DNA from 2 places in the Candidatus Villigracilis sp. genome. Region 1 is predicted to be linked to the other one. Evidence: riboswitches for the same ligand, from Rfam matches in the RefSeq annotation. Region 1 holds a riboswitch; the other holds the start of a gene.

Region 1 (10,101 bases):
TTTCGCGAAGACATGTCAGGTCTTAACTACATAAGGAGAAGATCATGCCTAAACAAACGCTTGTGATGAAATTCGGTGGTACGTCTGTGGGTTCAATCGACGCGCTGATGAAGGCGACTCAAATCGTACAGAATGCGCGGGATGAATATCCGCGAGTGGTGGTGATCACTTCGGCGATGTCTGGCGTGACGGACTTGTTATTAAAATGCGCAACGCTCGCTGCACAGGGGAAAACTGATTCGCTTTCGAGCGCAGAGTCCACACTGAGGGAAAAACACTTCTCTGCGGCGGAGGCACTCATCCTGGGCGATGCATTGTGCGAAACAAAAAGTGAAATTGATAAGCTGATCCTCTTGTTTATGGATTTGTGTAAAGCCATTGCTGTGCTGGGCGAAGCCAGTCCACGGGCGTTGGATGCTGTCGCATCTTTGGGAGAAAGGATGAGCCTTCGTTTGCTTGCAGCAGTGATCCATGATGGAAGTATCCGAGTTAGAGCGATTGAATCAACTGAATTCATTGTGACAGATACACATTTTCAAAACGCACACCCTGATTTCAAGGCGACGACTGAAAAAGTGCGCAGGGTTTTGAATCCGCTTTTGGATAAAGGCATCGTCCCCGTGACAACGGGATTCATTGGTGCAACGCCTGACGGTGTCATCACAACGCTGGGACGTGGTGGAAGTGATTACTCCGCCGCGATCATTGGTTCCGTACTACCCGCCGATGATGTCTGGATTTGGACAGATGTGGATGGCGTGATGACTACCGATCCGCGGATTGTGAAAGAGGCAAAGACATTGCCTGAGATCAGTTATGGAGAAATCGCTGAACTTGCCTATTACGGCGCAAAAGTTTTGCATCCGAAGACGATCCGTCCCATTGTGGAAGCAGGCATCGGACTGCGGATTTGTAACACGTTCAATCCATCTCATCCGGGCACACGTCTCACCGCGAACGGACATTCCAATGGAAAAGCTCACAAAGGCGAGCAGGTCATCAAGGCTGTGACCGCCATCCGCAAGCAAAAATTGGTGACCATTGAAGGGCGCGGGATGCTGGGAGTCCCCGGCGTGGCGGCGCGCGCGTTTGGCGCGGTGGCATCCACAGGCACCAGTGTTCCGCTTATTACGCAGGCATCCTCGGAACAGTCCATTTGTTTTGCGATCCCGTCTGAATCTGCGAATCAAGTTTTGGATGCTCTGCAAAGGAATTTCGCCATTGAGATTTCCGAACGTGATATTGACCGAGTCTGGGTAACGGAGGAAGTGGCGATCATCACCGCCGTTGGGTCAGGCACACGCAACACGCCCGGAGTCGCGGGCCAGATCTTTAGCAAGCTTGGGGATAACAATATCAACGTCCTCGCGATTGCACACGGTTCATCCGATGTTTCGATCAGCATGGTGGTCGAGACGAAGGATACAGAGTGCGCGGTGAGGGCGTTGCATGAGTTGATAGTGAATCAACCCCTGGTGGTTGAGTAGTTCCGAGCGATAGCGAAGAACGTATCGAAACCACCAATAAAATGTAAGTTTTTATTTCAAGTACACATGCAATTGGTGGTTTCGATACAGGCGAGAAAAGCATTCGCCCTACTCAACCACCGAGGGATAAATCAAAGGAGTTCTTATTATGAATCAAATCCCCGTAGCGGTGCTCGGCGCAACAGGTTCTGTCGGTCAGCGATTTATTTCATTGCTTGATAATCATCCGTGGTTCAAGGTGGTTGCCCTTGCCGCGTCGGATCGTTCGGTCGGACAAAAATATTCGGATGCCTGTCGTTGGGTGTTGAATGATCCCATGCCTGAATACGCTGGCGATATGATCGTCGTACCTGCCACGCCAGAATCAGTGCAGGCAAAGATCGTTTTCTCCGCATTGCATAATGAAATTGCAAAAGACCTTGAACCGCAATTCGCGCATGCGGGCGCGGCGGTTTGTTCCAATGCATCATCCCATCGACGTGGCGAAGATATTCCATTGCTTCTCCCCGAAGTCAATGCGGAGCATATTCAACTGGTGAAGATACAACGCCAGCAACGCGGATGGAGCGGATGCATTCTCACGAATCCAAATTGCACGAGCACGGGACTCACAGTTGCGCTCAAGGCACTTGATGACGCATTCGGTGTGAAGAAAGTTTTTGCAGTCTCGTTACAGGCGCTTTCAGGTGCTGGTTATCCTGGCGTTTCTTCGCTGGATATTATTGACAATGTGATTCCCAATATCAATGGTGAAGAAGAAAAAGTGGAATGGGAACCGCGCAAGATGCTAGGCAAATTAAATGACACCAAAATTGAATTAGCGGACATACAATTCAGCGCGCATACGAATCGAGTGGCTGTGATCGATGGGCATACGGTTTGTGTCAGCGTGGAGTTGGAAAATTCTGTTAAGCCTGAAGTTGCGATTCAAGCATTACGTGATTATGCTGCGCCGCTATCAGCGAGGGAACTACCATCGTCACCGCGACCAGTGATCAGCGTAAGAGATGAAGCGGATCGTCCTCAGCCAAGACTCGACCGATTAACAGGAAAAGGCATGACGACAGTGGTCGGCCGCTTAAGGCGTGATCCAATCCTTGATCTTAAATTTGTTGTGCTTTCACATAACACGATCCGCGGCGCGGCGGGCGGTTCGATCTATAATGCTGAGTTACTTGTCAACGAAAATCTTTTGTGATATAACCCGCCCAATTAAATATTCGCTCTTATCCAGAGAGACTGAGGGAACGGCCCTTTGAAGTCTCGGCAACCAGACAATAGTTATGGTGCCAAATCCGACAGTGAATGGCAATTGCCATTCAAACACTGGAAGATGAGAGGACGGTATCGTATGTACCTCTTCTTGTACTTTCAGAAGGGGTATTTTTTTACCCTCACCCTGGCCCTCTCCCAAAAAAGGGAGAGGGGACTCCCCTCCCCGCTTTGTGGGGGAAGGGCTGGGGATGAGGGAAAATCACTCTTCTGAAAAGCGGATAAACATTATTTCACCTTGTATCATTCTGAGCGACAGCGAAGAATCTCGAAGATTATCTAAGAGACCCTTCGCTTCTCTCAGGGTGACGCAACAAAAGATGAAACCATATTCAAGAGGAGATTCATATGTCTACAACAGAACGTAAATTTGGATTCAATACAAGGCAACTGCACGCGGGATATGATCCCGAAGGGACAACGGGAAGCCGCGCTGTGCCGATCTATCAGACGACAGCGTATGACCTGCAAAGCACGGATCGCGCTGCGCGTTTGTTTGCATTGCAGGAAGCGGGAAATATTTATACGCGGATTGGAAACCCAACCTCGAATGTGTTGGAAAAACGAATCAATGACCTTGAAGGTGGAGTCGGCGCGGTGGAGACCAGTTCAGGTCATGCTGCGCAGACGACGGCCATTCTCGCGATTTGTGAAGCGGGAGATCACATTGTTTCTTCTTCAACTTTATACGGTGGGACAGTCAGTCAATTCAAATATACATTTCCGCGATTGGGCATTCAAGTAACCATGGTCGATCCATCTGACCCTGATAACTTCCGCCGCGCAATCCAGCCTAATACGAAAATCCTTTATGGTGAGACCATCAGCAACCCATTCGCAAATGTCTTTCCGCTTGAAGAAGTAGCCAGGATCGCCGAGGAATATCACATCCCATTAATGATCGATAATACGGTTGCAACGCCATATCTTTGCCGTCCGTTTGAATGGGGTGCGCACATCATCACTCATTCCACATCGAAATATATCGGCGGGCATGGCACATCTCTTGGCGGCGTGATCGTGGACAGCGGAAAATTCAATTGGGCAAAGAGCAAGCGCCATAAAAACTTCAACACGCCCGATCCTTCATATCATGATGTTGTCTACGCCGAAGATTTTGGTCCGCTGGCATTTATTTCAAAAGCGCGCGCAGGAATTCTGCGTGATCTCGGAACCTGTCAATCACCATTCAATTCATGGATGTTCATTCAAGGCCTGGAGACTCTATCCCTGCGCATGGATCGTCACGTAAGTAATGCACAAGCGGTAGCTGAATATTTATCTGATCATCCAAAAGTGAGTTGGGTCACGTATTCGGGTCTGCCCAATCATCCTGACTATATACGTGCTCAAAAATATTTGCCCAAAGGCTCAAGCGCGGTGTTAGGTTTCGGCGTACAAGGCGGACGTGAGGCAGGCGCAAAGTTTATTGACAGCCTGAAGTTATTCAGTCACGTGGCAAATTTTGGCGATGCAAAGTCGCTTGCCATTCACCCTGCCAGCACAACCCATTCACAGCTCTCAGATGAAGAACAAAAAGCCGCGGGCGTCAGTCCCGATTTCATTCGTCTGTCCATTGGCCTCGAGGATATCGAAGATATTCTCTGGGATATTGATCAGGCGCTTGCATAAAATACTCCGTTGGTTGAGTAGGTGACGATGTACTTCCGTCGCCGTATCGAAACCAACAGTTTTCAAGAGCAATGTTGGAACAAGAATTGCTTTGCTGACTGGTGGTTTCGATACGCTCGCAAAAAACGCTCGCTACTCAACCACCGAGTATATGGAAAGAAAGCCATGCCCGTAAAAATTCCAACCACCCTCCCCGCCCGCGCGACACTTGAACGCGAGAATATTTTCATCATGGATGAAGAGCGCGCCGCGCATCAGGATATCCGTCCGCTGCGTGTTGCGATTCTCAACCTCATGCCAACCAAAGTCACAACCGAAACGCAGCTTCTGCGATTGCTTTCCAACTCCGCGCTGCAAGTGGAAGTCACATTGCTGCACACCGCCACATACGAATCAAAGAATACCGATGCGGATCATCTGCTGGAGCATTACGTTACCTTCAAGGAAATTGAAAAGGAAAAATTCGACGGTCTCATCATCACGGGCGCGCCTGTGGAGCAGATGCCTTTTGAAGAAGTCGAATATTGGGATGAGCTGACTCACATCCTGGATTGGGCTGAGACCAATGTCGAATCCAATTTTTATATTTGTTGGGGGGCGCAAGCCGCGCTGTATCACAAGTATCAAATCCAGAAATATGACCTTCCTAATAAGATGTTCGGAGTCTACGAGCACCGCATCCTCTCCTCGACCGAAAGCCTGCTGCGTGGATTCGACGACATTTTCCTCGCCCCACATTCCCGTCACACCGAGATCCGCCGCGCGGATGTTGAAAAAGTTGATGAGCTAAATATCCTCGCAGAGTCAGATGAAGCAGGTATCTACATAGTCGGCACCAAAGATGGCCGTCATCTCTTCATCACCGGTCACTCGGAATATGATCCGCTCACGCTCAAAGGTGAATATGACCGTGATGTGAGCAAGGGATTACCGATTCACGTACCGCAGAATTATTATCCCAATGATGACCCAACACAAACACCCAACGTCCGCTGGCGTGGGCATGCAAATCTGTTGTATTCAAATTGGCTGAATTACTACGTCTATCAGGTCACGCCGTACGATATAAATCAAATACCCTAAAAAGTTACAGGGCGGTGTAACACCACCCTGTAAACGATTGATGGTTATTTTCTATCAGGCTGATAGCGCATCAAAACAACTCCTGAAGGAAATGTTTTTGTCTCAACGAGTTTTAATCCCTGGTGAAAACCATCAGGAAAAACCTTCTTTCCACTGCCAAGCAAGAGTGGAAAAACAAGCAGATGGTATTCATCCACCAGATTATTCTGTGCCAACGTATGCACCAACACACTGCTGCCATCCACATAAATATCTTTACCAGGCTGTTCCTTCAGCTTGCGTACTTCGTCTACTACGTTCTGGCTGATGAGGGTAGAGTTTCGCCACGCTTTTGCTGATTTCAGTGTGGTCGAGACCACAACCTTGCGCATGTTGTTCATGATGTCGCCAAATGGGTCGCCTGCGGGCATCGGTTCAAATGCCTCGCCATGGGTCTGCCATGTTTTGCGTCCCAACAGAAAGGTATCGCAATGGCTTACCTCCTGCATGAAGTTCGCGCCAATGTCGTCATGCCAGTAAGGCCCTGTCCAACCGCCATGCTTGAATCCACCATCCATGTCTTCATCCACACCGCCCGGCGCTTGCATGACACCATCCAGCGTAACAAATTCAGAAACAACTAGTTTTCTCATTTTAATTCTCCTGTAGTTGATTACTTCTTTTTTCCACCAGACATATTCAGGGCAGCGGCGTTGCGAACCAGTTCCTTCAAGGCAGCTTCATCAATCTTGTCATTCTCACTAAAATCAATGGCACGCGTGGCCTTTGCATCCAGGCCCGCATTGAAGAGTCCTTTTGGGTCATTCAATGAAGCACCTTTGAAAAAGTTGAGCTTCACATGATCCTTGAAGACGCCGCCAGCAACGACATTCCCTTTGTAAGACCAGACTGGGGTATCCCATTTCCATTCCTCGGCGAGTTCAGGAGCGGCATCCAGAATTAGTTTGCGCAAGCGAGTGAGCAATTTGCCGCGCCAGTCGGTGAGTTCTTTAATGTATTTATCGATGCGCTCAGAGGCTGCCATATCATCTTTTGCATCCATTTTTTTCATGACTTCTCCTTTTATTTTTTCTGCAACCTGATCAAATCCTTCAACGCTTTTTCCAGAGTTGCCTTTTTGGCTTTTATATCTTTCATGTTTGAAAAATAAGCCATCCTTCTGTGGTCGTAATCCCTTTCCAATAATTTGCTCTTTACTTTCGATATCATGGGGTTATGAAACACAAGATGAATGCGATTCTTTTCCCACAGGTTAAAGGTAACCAGGTATTCCCTCTTGTAGCTGAAAGATGGTGCGTTCCACTTGATCTCTTCGACGATGTTTTTGTCCACACCTTTGATAATGCTCCGCATCGCTTCAACCTCCGCCTTGAGCGGGTGACTGAGATTCTCGAGGAATTCATCCACCTTATCAGTGCGGCTCACAGGCGAAGCCTTCTTCTTTTTAGGCACGTCATTTGCCGCCTCCGCTTTAAACGATAATCCCTTTTCTTTGAGTGCCTCGCGAAGTTTTCCAAGTGCATTCGGGCCCATACCATGTAATTGACCCAGTTCTGCTTCGGTAACTTTGGTCAACTGCTTGAGGTGAGAATAGCCAGCCGTTTCCAATGCTCGCATGGCCGGGGCACTAATTTTGGGAAACGGACTGGTCTCCTGATTTTTACCTTTCATGATCGCTCCTTTTCAGGACGGTTCCATTTCCAGCACGCTACTACTTGCTTCTGACATATAACGATTCGAGAGCAAGCGATAGTATTTTGTATTCATCGCAATCAAGGTAATAATGAGCCCAATGATGCCTGTCAATGTGAATACGAGAGCAATACCGCGGTCTGCTCCGGTGCCAAACCAGCCGCCGATCAAGTCGACTCCTGCTCCGGTGGTCATGAACGGGATGAAGAAAAGCTCGGTAATAGGACCAATCATAAAGGTCGTCAGAGGCGAAGCGGACATCTCCACACTTTGAGCGAATCCGAAGACCCGTCCCTGCCTTTCCAGCGGAACGACTTTTTGAACGATGGTATGCTCCGCCGCTTCAATGAACGGAACCACGCTGATATAAATGAACATGCCGACGCAAAGAAGCACAATAGACGGCTGGATCGTAAATACACTGGAGATGACCCAGATGCAAATATTGGCGGCAAACATCGCGAATAAGGGATTTTTACCGAGACCCCATTTCGCAATAAAGAGTCCGCCGACGATAAATCCGCAGCTGAGGATCGCCCAAAGCACGCCCCATACCTGAACCGAAACCAGCGACAATCCATAGGCATCCATCAAACCCATAAAAACGCCGCCTAAAAAGTTGTTGAAGGTGGTGAAGAAGATCAGCGCGATCATACCGGGGATGGCGAGGACAACTGCGAATGTACCGCGTAAATCCACTTTGGCAGGTTTTCCATCCAGATGAACGATTTCATTCTCTGGAATTTTCATGGCCGAGAGGTGTGCAATCGAAAGGGCCATCACCACCATGGCGAGGATCAATACCAGATACATACCCGAATGACCGACGAGGAATCCGCTGATGGCGGAAGTAATGAGGAAGATGACGCCTGTGGTCGTGCCAACCAGGCCATTCGCTTTATCCCGCGAATCTTCCGGGATGAGGATAGTGACCAGTGTTGGGAGTGCGATGCCGCGGATGTTGCCCATGATTACTCCGAGCAGAAGAAGCGGCACGAAAATCCAAAGTGTAGGGTTGGTGGGATTCTTCCAGGTCTCGGCTGGGGCGGTCAAGTAGACCACAAATCCGATCGAGTAAATGATCAACGAGACAAAGCCTGAAAGGATCATGATGTTCTTTTTCTTGTTATGGTCGACTAGGCTCCCAAACCAGATGCCTGAAATTGCAACAGCTACCAGATATGTCCCCGAAACGATGGAAGTTGCCGTCACCGAATGTGTTTCAAGAAATATAAAAAATATCAACGCAAACCAGACGGTCATATTGGTGACGTTGGCAAGCAGGGTATTGCCGAGAATTTGATAAAAAGTTTTCATGTATCATCCTTTGAAATTACTTTTCTCATCGAGTCTCCAACTTACGGGTTGGTATTGAGTCCATTAAGTACGCAGGTATTCACTCGTGATGGAATGCTTGGCAGTCAGGAGCTGCTTTGGCGTACCCTCAAACATAATTTTCCCGCCCTTACTGCCGCCTTCGGGACCCATGTCAATGATCCAGTCGGCGTTCTTGATGACGTGCAAATTATGTTCGATGACAACGACCGTGTTGCCCGTGTCCACGAGGCGGTTGATGACTTGCATGAGGTGACCGATATCCGACATGTGCAAGCCAGTGGTCGGCTCATCCATGATGTAGATGCTCCCCTGCTTGTGCAGTTCACTGGCGAGTTTGATGCGTTGACATTCGCCGCCAGATAATGTGCTCAGCGGTTGCCCCAGACTCAGATAGTCCAGGCCCACATCGCTCATGGCTTGCAGTTTTCGCAGGACTTCCTTGAGCTCGAAATATTCGAGCGCCTGTTCCACGTTCATCGCCAGCACATCGCTGATGGATTTGCCGTTAAGTTTGTACGCCAGCACTTCGTCTTTGAAGCGTTTGCCGCCGCAGACCTCACAAGGTGATTTCACACTATCGAAAAATGATAACTCGGTGAAGACCACGCCCAATCCCTGACAGTTTTCGCACGCACCCTTCGAGTTGAAACTGAACAGCGAAGCCTGCACTTTGTTCGCCGAAGCAAACGCTTTGCGGACATCGTCCAGAATGCCTGTGTACGTGGCGGGATTGGAACGACTGTTGACTCCCACCGCAGATTGATCGATCACGATCGCATCGGGATGTTGGTGTTGGAAGACCTCATTGATAAGCGAACTCTTGCCAGAGCCCGCCACGCCAGTGACCACAGTCAACACGCCTGTTGGAATATTCACGCTGACGTTTTGCAGGTTGTTGACCTTGGCATTCTTGATCGGCAACTTGCCCGTCGGCGTGCGAAATGAATCTTTTATCGGGATGGATTGCTGCATGTGTTTGCCCGTGATCGTGTTCGCCTTGAGCAAATTTGTATAACTACCTTCGTAGACGATCTCGCCTCCCTGCGGACCTGCATGCGGACCCACATCCACGATATGGTCTGCCACTTTGATCACATCGGGGTCATGTTCCACGACGATGACCGTGTTGCCCTTGTCGCGCAGTTTCTGCAACAACTCGTTCATGCGATGTACGTCACGTGGATGTAAACCCACGCTCGGCTCATCGAAGATATAGATTACATCGCTCAGGCTGCTGCCGAGGTGTTTAACGACTTTTACGCGTTGCGACTCTCCGCCTGATAAAGTGTCCGTCTCACGACTAAGGCTGAGGTATTCCAAGCCAATATCCACGAGGTTCTGTAACCGTTCGAGAAGCGCTTTGACGATTGGCTCGGCGGCGGGCACTTTGATCTTTTTCACGGCTTCGATCAATTCAGGGATCTCCATGCTCGTCAGGTCGGCAATGTTGTACCCGTTGATCTTGCATTTCAAGATGGTTTTATTCAACCGCGTGCCATTGCATTCGGAACACGGGCCCATCGTCATGTAGGGTTCAATCGACTTCTGGGTTCGTTCAGATTTGGTTTTTAGATCTTGCTTGATGTACTTGTTGGTA
Region 2 (10,101 bases), on a different contig from region 1:
CCGTGACATTCTCAAAATGCTCAATGAAGCGCTGCAGAGCGTCTTCGCGACGGTTGAAGATCAGGTCTTCGCACAGTTCACGTTCCTCGGCATCGATTTCAGCGTACGGCTGGACGTGCGCCGCGTTGACGATGGCCATATCCAAGCCAGCCTCCACGCAGTAATAAAGCATGACGGAATTCAACGGCGGACGTGCCTGAGGCGCAAGACCAAAGGACAGGTTACTCACGCCCAGCGAAGTCATCACGCCAGGCAAATTCTGTTTGATTAGGCGAATACCTTCGATGGTCTCTTTGGCAGAGTCAACGAATTCGGCGTCGCCAGTGGCAAGTGTGAAGGTCAGATCGTCAAAGACCAAATCTTCGGGTTTGAGTCCGTGGTCGTTGACGGCAATATCGTAAATGCGTTTTGCCACTTCGTATTTGCTTTGGGCGGTCTTTGCCATGCCGTTCTCATCAATGGTGAGACAGATCACAGCGGCGTTGTATTTTTTGGCGAGACCAAAGATCTTATCGGCTTTGGCGCGGCCAGATTCGAGATGGGTAGAGTTGATGAGACAACGCCCGGGCGCGGTCTGCAATGCGATCTCCAACACATCGGGTTCTGTAGAGTCAATGACCAGAGGTACGTCCACGCCCATCTGCAATTTCTTGATGACTTTGCGCATCTGTTCGCCTTCATCGGCGCGTTCGGTGACTGCCACGGAAATATCCAGCGCGTGTGCGCCACCCGCAACCTGGTCACGTGCGATCTGCAAAATGCCATCGTAGTCTTCTTCGAGCAGGAGTCGTTTGAACTTGCGTGAGCCCTGCGCGTTGCAGCGCTCGCCAAGCAAGGTCGGGGGCGGCTCCTGTCGCATGGCAATGGCTGACATGGCAGAGGCAAGTTGAGGCGTGGAATGAAGCGGTCGCTTGGGATGTGGATGCGCATCCAGTTTTTGGATCAGCAACTTAAGATGTTCAGGCGTCGTGCCGCAGCATCCGCCCACCACCGAAATATTATGTTTGGTCACGAATTCATATAAGTCTTTCGCGAACGGTTCAGGCTCAAGCGGATAGACAGCCTGTCCATCGACATTGAGCGGAAGCCCCGCATTCGGAATGCACGAAACGGGCAGCGTGGAATTTTCGCCGAGGAAGCGGATGGGCTCGCGCATATGTTCGGGGCCCGTGGAACAATTGAGGCCGATGACATCGATGCCCATCCCTTCAAGGATCGCAAGCGAGGCGTTGATATCGGTGCCGAGCAACATACGGCCTGTCGTATCAAGCGTGACCTGAGCCTGGATCGGCAAATATTGCCCGGTCTCCTCGAAGGCCTTGTGAATGCCCGTGATGGCGGCTTTGACTTCGAGAATGTCCTGCGAGGTTTCGATCAGCAACACATCCACGCCGCCTTGAATTAATCCAACGGCCTGCTCGCGGAAGGTATCGATCAACTCATCGTATTTGACATTCGAAAGTTCGGGATCATTCGTGGAGGGAAGTTTGCCTGAAGGTCCGATGGAGCCAGCGACGAAACGCGGCTGTCCATTTTTTGCGGCGTATTCATCCGCCAGTTTGCGCGCGAGTTTGGCCGCAGCCATGTTGATCTCAATGATGCGATCCTGCAATTTATATTCCGCCATCGTCAAACGATTCGAGCGGAAGGTGTCCGTTTCGAGCACATCCACGCCAACTTCGAGGAAGGAGCGATGGACTTTCTCCACGGCTTCGGGGTACGAGATGACGAGGTAATCGTTACATCCGTTATATTGTTCGCCGCCGAAATGTTCGGCGGTCAGGTTCTGCAATTGCAGGCTGGTTCCCATGGCGCCATCGAAGACGAGCACTTTCTTTTCGAGGGCGTCGAGGTAACGGCGGTTGGTGTATTTGCGAATTGTCATTAAGTTCTCCTAAATTTGTCTATCTTTGATCGAAAATTCCTTAAGTTATTAAAAGCAGAATTTACTTGTCCAAGTAGGGGCTTCGTCATTAATGCATTTCCAACGATTACCCCACCATCTAATTTTCCAAATGCCATTCTCACGAACAAAATCGAAACGATTCTCGTAATGGGCAGTGCCTTGTGAATGATTAATCATAACTATGGCAATGTTTCGATTTGTAGCAGATGGCACCAAGTCGTTTTTGTTTAAGATTAAGTTTTGATCGTTTTCTGCCACAAGAATTATCTGATTCGGAATGAATATTTCTAAATATACATTATTTGTTGCTATTCTTAGGGCAATCTCTATGGGACTTTTAGTCCAATCTTCTCCAGATTGGATTGCATGCTGGTATATTTTGCAAAACCCAACCCACGTATCCAAGTAATCTGCGAATCTGTATTGGTCACGATTGGTAATTTGAGGAATTTCAGATAAAAACCAATTTTCAGCAATTATCTCGATATCTGTTGTCGGTATTTGCGGCAAAGAAAAACAAGGTAACGGTGTTGCATCAACTGTTGGAATTACGGGTGTGGGGTTTTGAGAATCAACAACGGTTGATTGTTCACAGCCGGAAGAAAAGGCTATGAAAATTAGCAACAGAAATCTGAGAATGTTTTTTGTTGTGAAGGTAGTATTCATCATTGTTATTCCAAAGTTCAGACTTCCAATCCTTACACATCTTGCTGTGCAGGGATTCGGTGCGGGTTATGTCCGCACGGGGATTAATCCCCGTGCTATTCGTACGAAGCCGACTCAAGTCGGCTAGTCCGCTTGAGCGGACTTTGTAGGTATAGCATGGACGTTTACGTCCGTGCGGGTCAAGGGCGTCGGGAATATCATATCGCAATCGACTCACTCTCATTCAACACGGCCCTCGCCCACGCATTCACATCTGCACAATAAACTTCCACATTCTCCGCGCGGACATCCAGAATCGTCTTCATCCACGAAGTTTTGTTGATGACGGGCAGGCCATCTCTTGATCTGATTTTGAATGTGCGCTTGCCGCTGTCTACCAGGTCTTTGTTTTGCCTGCGGATAAAGGCGGGCGGTTTATTTTCCATGAGGAACTCTCTCAACAACTCTCGCTCGTGCAGCCAGCCTTCACGGGTCAACTTGCTGGAGTGCTGGAGCATGTATGCGGACACGGTCAAGTGGTGGACGGCTCCGTAGCTTGAGTCTGTGAATTCGAGAACGAGAAACTCATCAAAGCGCGTTTGACATAAATTCTCAGGCGCGCCGCATTCGGGACAATTCACTTTTTGTTCCACAGCCACATAATAAAATCCTGGTCGAAGGTTGGTGCGCCGAGCTCTGTGAGTTTTTGCAGCACAGTCGAGCGATGGTCCGTGCCATGGTTGACCAGATGTAGAAGCACGGCCCAACTGGGATGAGTAAACTCGGGCGGTTTTTGATTCAATTCTTCCGCTGTCACTGCGTTGATGTAATTGGAAAAATCCTTTGCCACTTCCTCGAACAACTTGCGTGCGGCAACGCGTGTCGGATAATCTTCAAATTTCAGATGTCCGACATCGGGTCCGTTTTTCAAACCCGAAAGCCAGCGGCGGTCTGTGCTGGCAAGGTGCACCATCAAGTTGCGGATGGAACCGCGCGAGTAGGCATCGTCGGCGAGGAATTGTTCTTCGCTGAGCTGATCGATGGAATCCCAAACGCGGCGGGTCAGGTCAAGATGGTATTCAATAAAGGTTCTGATCAGTTCAAGTTCCATGGCAAACTCCTTTATTTCGCGCCTTTATGAACGGAAGCACTGCCTTCGTTCCATAGAATCTTTTGCGTGATGCCGCTGATCTTCCAATCTCCTCTTTGTTTGACTAATTGGAAATTATAGACGCAGTGTGAAGTGAATTCCTCCGCCTCTGTTTTGCGCCAGACGATCATCGAAGCGCGGCAGGTGGCAGTGCTTGAATCTGGAAAATCGATTTCATAATTGCTAACCAAATGGTGCAATTTCAAATGATCCAATGCTTCACGGCGTGACTTTACATAATCAACTGCAGAAACGCTCTCGGGCGGAGTGCCGCGCAGGTCGGAGTAATCCGTGTGAAGCGTTTCGGTGAAGCAACCTTGAAGCCCATCCCAATCCTTCATGTCAAAGCTGTTCGCAAAACGAGCGATCAACTCCTGAATGAATATTCTATTATCAACTGACATGGCTCTCCTCTGTATAAAAAAACGCCTCTCAAAACGAGAGGCGACGTGAAGATACACATCATCTCTCATCTATCAATTGAATAAAATTCAATTGCCGAAATTGGCACCGCTTGAACGGTTGCCGAGGTTTCAAAGGGTCGGTCCCTCCGCCTCTCTGGATGAGTACAGCAGAACTTCAATTGTTCACGTTTTATAACATGAGCAGCGGAGCATGTCAAATAAAAATTGCGCTTGACTGGACAAAGTTTTGGGTTTAGACTTGCGATTAAGTTTTTCCTTATTGGAACGCGTATGAAAACCATCCAACCCATTCAATCCTTTGACAAAATCAAACTGTTGGCAGACTCCCGCCGCATGGATATTCTGCGCCTGCTAATGGCCTCCCCCGCCACACTCACGCATCTCGCGCGGACCTTGAAGCAGTCACCCGCGTGGGTGCGTCATCACATCCTTGCGCTTGAATCTGCCGCGCTGATCGAAGTCAGCGAAATCCGCAGAACGGGCAAGGTGACAGAAAAATACTATCGCGCCAAAGCAGATGCGCTGCTCTTGCAGGAAATCGTTCTGCCAAAAAGCAAAAAACCATCCGTCATTTTTTCGGGCAGTCACGATCTGGCTCTTGAAGGCATTGCAGAGCATCTTGCGAAGCATGTCACATTATTAAGCCTGCCCGTCGGCTCGCTGGATGGGCTTGTCAATTTGCGCCAGGGACTTTGCCAAATTTCTGGTTCGCATCTATTGGATGAAAACGGTGAGTACAACACTCCTTTTGTAAAACATCTGTTCCCAGATCGAAATGTGGAAATCATTACGCTGGCCCACCGCACACAAGGCCTAATGCTTTCGGCGGGCAACTCTAAAGGAATTAAGAAAGTTGCCGATCTCGCGCGTTCAAATATCCGTTTCGTAAATCGCAATGCAGGCTCAGGCACACGTCTATGGCTGGATGCAGAATTACGCAACCAAAGAATCCCAGCTGAAAAGATCAACGGATATGAAAAAGTCGTGAATACCCACAGTGAGGCCGCCTCCTTGATAGAAACAGGCAAAGCAGATGTCTCCCTCGGCCTGCAAGCCGCTGCATATCAACATGGGCTTGATTTCATTCCGCTTTTTGAAGAACGCTACGATCTCGTCCTGCCGCGTGAACAGCAGGCGCAGTTAAACCCATTGCTCGAATACATCCAAACCTCGGATTTTCGCAATGCGCTCAATGCATTAACAGGTTACAGCACTGATCACAGTGGAGAGCAGATCACTTTATAACTAGTGTCGCATTTTTTATTTTCATTATTCAATTAAGGAATTACTTATTGGAGAATCAATCACAAAAGACAGGTAACAAATTCAACTTTGCAAGGCGTTGAATATCAAAAATCTCACATCAAGGATCATAGTATGAAACACATATCACGCAATATTCTTTTCTCGCTTCTGCTCGTCCTCTCAATTGTATTGGCAGCCTGTGGAGCTGCTCCAACACCTGTTGCAACTCAAGCACCTGTCACGGAAGCGCCTATTATCGAAACCCCCACTGAAGCACCAGCAGCCGCTCCTGCGAACCCAAATATCATTCTCGCCACTACAACCTCCACACAGGACTCGGGTTTGCTCGACGTGTTGATTCCGCTCTTCGAAGCAGAATCAGGCTACACGGTCCAGACGGTGGCGGTTGGTTCAGGTGAAGCGATGAAGATGGGTGAAGAAGGCAATGCGGATGTATTGCTCGTCCATGCGCCTTCATCCGAAGTCACATTCATGGAAGCAGGCAATGGCACAGACCGTTTCCTCGTCATGCATAATGATTTTATTATTGTCGGGCCAGCCTCTGACCCCGCAGGCATCAAAGGAGGGATATCCGCGAGCGAAGCTTTCAAAGCCATCTTCAATGAAGGCGCACAGTTCGTCACACGCGGCGATGACTCTGGCACGCATAAAAAAGAATTGGCATTATGGAAATCTGCCGAGCTTGATCCTGCTGGCCAAGCCTGGTACATCGAAACAGGTCAGGGTATGGGCGCTTCGATGATCATGGCATCCGAAAAAGGCGCATACATTCTGACTGACCGCGCCACGTATCTCGCCAACAAAGATAATTATCAACTTGAAATTTTGGTCGAAAGCGATAATAGTTTATTGAATGTCTATCACGTCATCACGGTTAGCGCAGAGAAATGGCCTGCCGTTAATTATGAAGGTGCGCTTGCCTTCGCAAACTTTATGATCAATTCCGCCACCCAAGAGATCATCGGTCAATTTGGAGTGGAAAAATTCGGTCAGCCACTCTTCTACCCTGATGCAGATAAAACAGATGCAGACTTAGGCTTATAATTCAACCCGATAAAAGGGGCGGCTAAGATAGTCGCTCCTTTTATATCGGAGTTGAATGAAAAAAATATTTTTTATTGTTTTACTGTTGCTAACATCTTGCACCACGTCTGACCCTTCCAAAAGTATTCTGCTTGTTTCAACAACCTCCACGCAAGATTCAGGCTTGCTGGATGTGCTTCTGCCCGCGTTCACCAAGCAAACGGGATTTCAAGTCAACCTGATTGCAACAGGTTCAGGGCAAGCCTTGAAGATCGCGCAGGAAGGCAATGCGGATGTCATCCTTTTACATTCGCCCTCCGCAGAAAAAGATTTTATGGAAAATGAATTCGGCATCGATCGCCGCCTCGTGATGCACAACAACTTTGTGATCGTCGGCCCTGACTCGGACCCCGCCTCGCTTCGCTCCCAGCCGACAGTTGTTGACTCTTTCAAGGCGATCTTTTCCTCCGCTGCAACTTTCGTCTCACGCGCCGATGAATCAGGCACACATGTAAAGGAACTGGCAATCTGGAACAGCGTAGGCCTCGATCCAACAGGGCAGCCTTGGTATCTTGAAACAGGCCAGGGACAGGGAGCCACGCTCAACATCGCATCTGAAAAACAAGGCTATGCCATTACAGACCGCGGTACCTTCATCGCTTATAAATCGAATTTGGATCTGGTCATTCTTTTTGAAAACGATCCTGTGCTTTTGAATGTATATCACGTCATTACTGTGAATCCAGAAAAGTGGCCCCAAGTAAATCTTCAAGGCGCAGCAGCTTTTGCAGATTTCATCACCTCGCCGCAAGGCCAAGACATCATCCGCGAGTTTGGTGTACAGGAATACGGCCAGCCTTTGTTCTTCGCTGATGCAGATAAAACCGACTCGGATTTGGAATTGCCATAGACTATGTTATCTGACCCTGAAATTTGGAACGTCACCACCCTCTCTTTACAAGTCTCCGCGATTGCAACCGTCATTAGTTTGCTAATCGGCCTGCCGTTTGGCACCTGGCTCGCGCTTGGTAATTTTCGCGGACGTTCATTTATCCTAAGCATTATCAACACAGGCATGGCATTGCCGCCTGTGGTAGTTGGCTTGGTGGTCGCGATCACGTTATGGCGCAGCGGTCCGCTGGGCAGTTTGAAATTGATCTACACTCCCTGGGCTATCATCATCGCACAGACTATCATCGCCGCACCCGTTGTGACAGGTCTCACCGCCGCCGCATTGGAATCATTGGACTCGAGGCTGCAACAACAACTTTTAGGACTCGGCGCCTCACGCCTACAGATGATCTGGTACCTGTGGCGAGAGGCTCGGTTGCCACTTTTAGCAGCTCTCATGGCTGGCTTCGGTTCAGTGATCTCAGAAGTGGGCGCGTCCATGATGGTGGGTGGAAACATCCGCGGTCAGACTCGCGTGCTGACGACTGCCATCGTCCTTGAAACCTCAAAAGGTGAGTTTGACAACGCACTCGCGCTTTCGGCTTTATTGCTGATCATTACCTACCTCATCAACCTCGCATTGACCTCCATTCAACAAAGGGGAGCCAGAAAATGATCTCCATAAAGAATCTGCTCATTCAGCGTAATGGACAGGATGCATTAAGAATCGCATCGCTTGAAATCAAAACAGGGGAGACTCTGGCTGTGGTTGGGCCGAATGGTGCAGGGAAGAGTACATTGCTACTTGCGTTGGCACATTTGATTAAACCTGTGCGCGGCGAGATCATGTTCCACGGTAAACTCCTCAAAGAGTGGGATGATATTGAATATAGAAGAAAGATCGCATTTGTCTTTCAAGACCCGCTGCTGATGGACATGTCTATTCGGGATAATATCGCGCTGGGTTTGAAATTCCGCAAGGCAGATAAAGATGAGGTCGAGTCGCAGGTCAATAGGTGGGCAAAGGCTATGGGCGTGGATCACCTGCTCGGACGGCGGGCAGGTCAACTTTCAGGCGGCGAGGCGCAAAGAGTCAGCTTGGCACGGGCATTTGTCCTCGATCCCGAATTATTGTTGATGGATGAACCTTTTTCGGCTGTCGACCCCCCAACCCGCACACAGTTATTGAAAGATCTGTCAAAACTTTTATCGCACGATCATCGCACAACGATCTTCGTGACACATAACTTAAAAGAAGCCGCGCAAATGGGTGACCGTGTGGCAGTTATGATCGGCGGTGAATTGAAGCAGGTGGGTACGCCAAAAAATATCAAGGCGAAGCCAGCCGATAAAAGCGTGAAGGATTTTTTGAAAGAGTTTTAGTTGTGCGCATGGCGCAGCGATGAATAGGCAACGCTCAAAGCGAAAATAGACAGCAGACTCCCCAGCCAATACGGCGCGGAGAAAGCGATGACTTCAAACGAAATGCCCGCAAGAGTAGGGCCGAAAATATTGGTGAGGCTGAGCAAGGTTTGAGTGCCGCCCATCAAACGGCCTTGCTCGGTCTCAGAGACACGCAATGAGACCAGAGCAGTTAACGATGGGATGCTTGTGCCTGTGCCAAGCGCAACAATAGTAACGGCGGGATATAACATCCAAGGCTCACGCGCAAGTGCCATGCCTGCCAAACCAATTGCCATTAAGGTGAGGCCAAACATGGTGAGACGTTTTTCGCCAAAGCGCGGCTGGAGTTTGCCGAATAAGAATCCTTGAATGAATACAGCACAGATGCCGACATAAAGATAAAAGTAACTGTTCTGTGTCGGCGTCCATTGAAAGCGATGATTGGAATACAGTGGGAAATTGGATTGCAATCCCGCGAAAGCCAGGTTGAGTAAAAACATGGCGGCTAAAAATTTTTGAATATTGACCTGTTTCAAAAGAGTAGCAAATTGCTTTCCCCAATTGAAAATTTGCGAAGCCGATTTGATCTCCCGTTTTTCAAGCGGAAGCGATTCGGGTAATACAAAATAACCGAAGATAATGTTGCTCAATGCAATTGTAGAAGCTGTGAAGGCAGGGACATATAAACCATATCTGCTTAATAATCCGCCCAGAGCAGGCCCTGCCATTAATCCCAACCCAAATGCAGCGCCGACCATGCCCATTCCACGCGCACGATTCTCGGAGGTGGTTACATCCGCAATATAGGCATAAGCAGTAGTGAGATTCGCACCTGTTAATCCGTCAACGAACACGGCGAGGAAAATGAGGGGAAGAGAATTCGCCAGCCCAAGCATGAGATACCCCAACGATGTGCCGAACAGACAGATCAACAAAACAGGTCGCCGCCCATATCGGTCAGAGAGTGCACCGAGAACAGGCCCTGCGAACAATTGCATGGACGCGTACAATGAACTCAGTGCACCCGCTATCGCCGCGCCGCCATCCTGTGCTTGCACATAAAATGGCAGCAATGGCAGCATGATGCCATAGCCGAGCAAATCCACGAAGATGGTGATGAAGATAAAAACGAGGGAGGAGTTCAAAGGAATTGAATCTGGTTCTAAAGTGAATCTATGAGTTTATATTTCTCGATCACAGGTAGGATTGGTGGACTGATATCTTCGGGAATTTCGGAAACAGGAAACCATTTCCATTCGGTATGTTCATGGTTGATGGTTATCTCACTGCGCCAATCGCGAGATAGATAAACGATAGTCACATTATAAACTTCATCGCCGTTTGGATACTTGTAATATAGTTCCTGGCCTGAAAAAACACCAAAGAGAGCC

What was found. Region 1 has a riboswitch for S-adenosylmethionine ahead of AC14M5_RS16405 (O-acetylhomoserine aminocarboxypropyltransferase/cysteine synthase family protein). Riboswitches for the same ligand answer to the same signal wherever they lie in the genome.
Region 2: linked by a shared signal. The riboswitch ahead of AC14M5_RS13200 (nuclear transport factor 2 family protein) and the one ahead of AC14M5_RS16405 (O-acetylhomoserine aminocarboxypropyltransferase/cysteine synthase family protein) in region 1 are both predicted to bind S-adenosylmethionine.

Annotation. Positions count from the first base shown of each region.
Region 1 is NZ_JBXMTI010000112.1:102,990-113,090, forward strand. It holds gene AC14M5_RS16395 (aspartate kinase) at 45-1,487, shown strand; gene asd (aspartate-semialdehyde dehydrogenase) at 1,636-2,685, shown strand; SAM riboswitch class I at 2,711-2,827, shown strand; gene AC14M5_RS16405 (O-acetylhomoserine aminocarboxypropyltransferase/cysteine synthase family protein) at 3,108-4,391, shown strand; gene metA (homoserine O-acetyltransferase MetA) at 4,557-5,474, shown strand; gene AC14M5_RS16415 (dihydrofolate reductase family protein) at 5,519-6,106, opposite strand; gene AC14M5_RS16420 (DUF1801 domain-containing protein) at 6,127-6,525, opposite strand; gene AC14M5_RS16425 (DUF1801 domain-containing protein) at 6,537-7,145, opposite strand; gene AC14M5_RS16430 (MFS transporter) at 7,158-8,483, opposite strand; gene AC14M5_RS16435 (ATP-binding cassette domain-containing protein) at 8,547-10,101, opposite strand, start outside.
Region 2 is NZ_JBXMTI010000088.1:35,444-45,544, forward strand. It holds gene metH (methionine synthase) at 1-1,885, opposite strand, end outside; gene AC14M5_RS13185 (hypothetical protein) at 1,934-2,575, opposite strand; gene AC14M5_RS13190 (DUF5946 family protein) at 2,770-3,210, opposite strand; gene AC14M5_RS13195 (DinB family protein) at 3,189-3,662, opposite strand; gene AC14M5_RS13200 (nuclear transport factor 2 family protein) at 3,674-4,105, opposite strand; SAM riboswitch class I at 4,168-4,270, opposite strand; gene AC14M5_RS13205 (substrate-binding domain-containing protein) at 4,397-5,371, shown strand; gene AC14M5_RS13210 (ABC transporter substrate-binding protein) at 5,504-6,436, shown strand; gene AC14M5_RS13215 (ABC transporter substrate-binding protein) at 6,492-7,325, shown strand; gene AC14M5_RS13220 (ABC transporter permease) at 7,329-7,982, shown strand; gene AC14M5_RS13225 (ABC transporter ATP-binding protein) at 7,979-8,689, shown strand; gene AC14M5_RS13230 (MFS transporter) at 8,686-9,855, opposite strand; gene AC14M5_RS13235 (NUDIX hydrolase) at 9,873-10,101, opposite strand, start outside.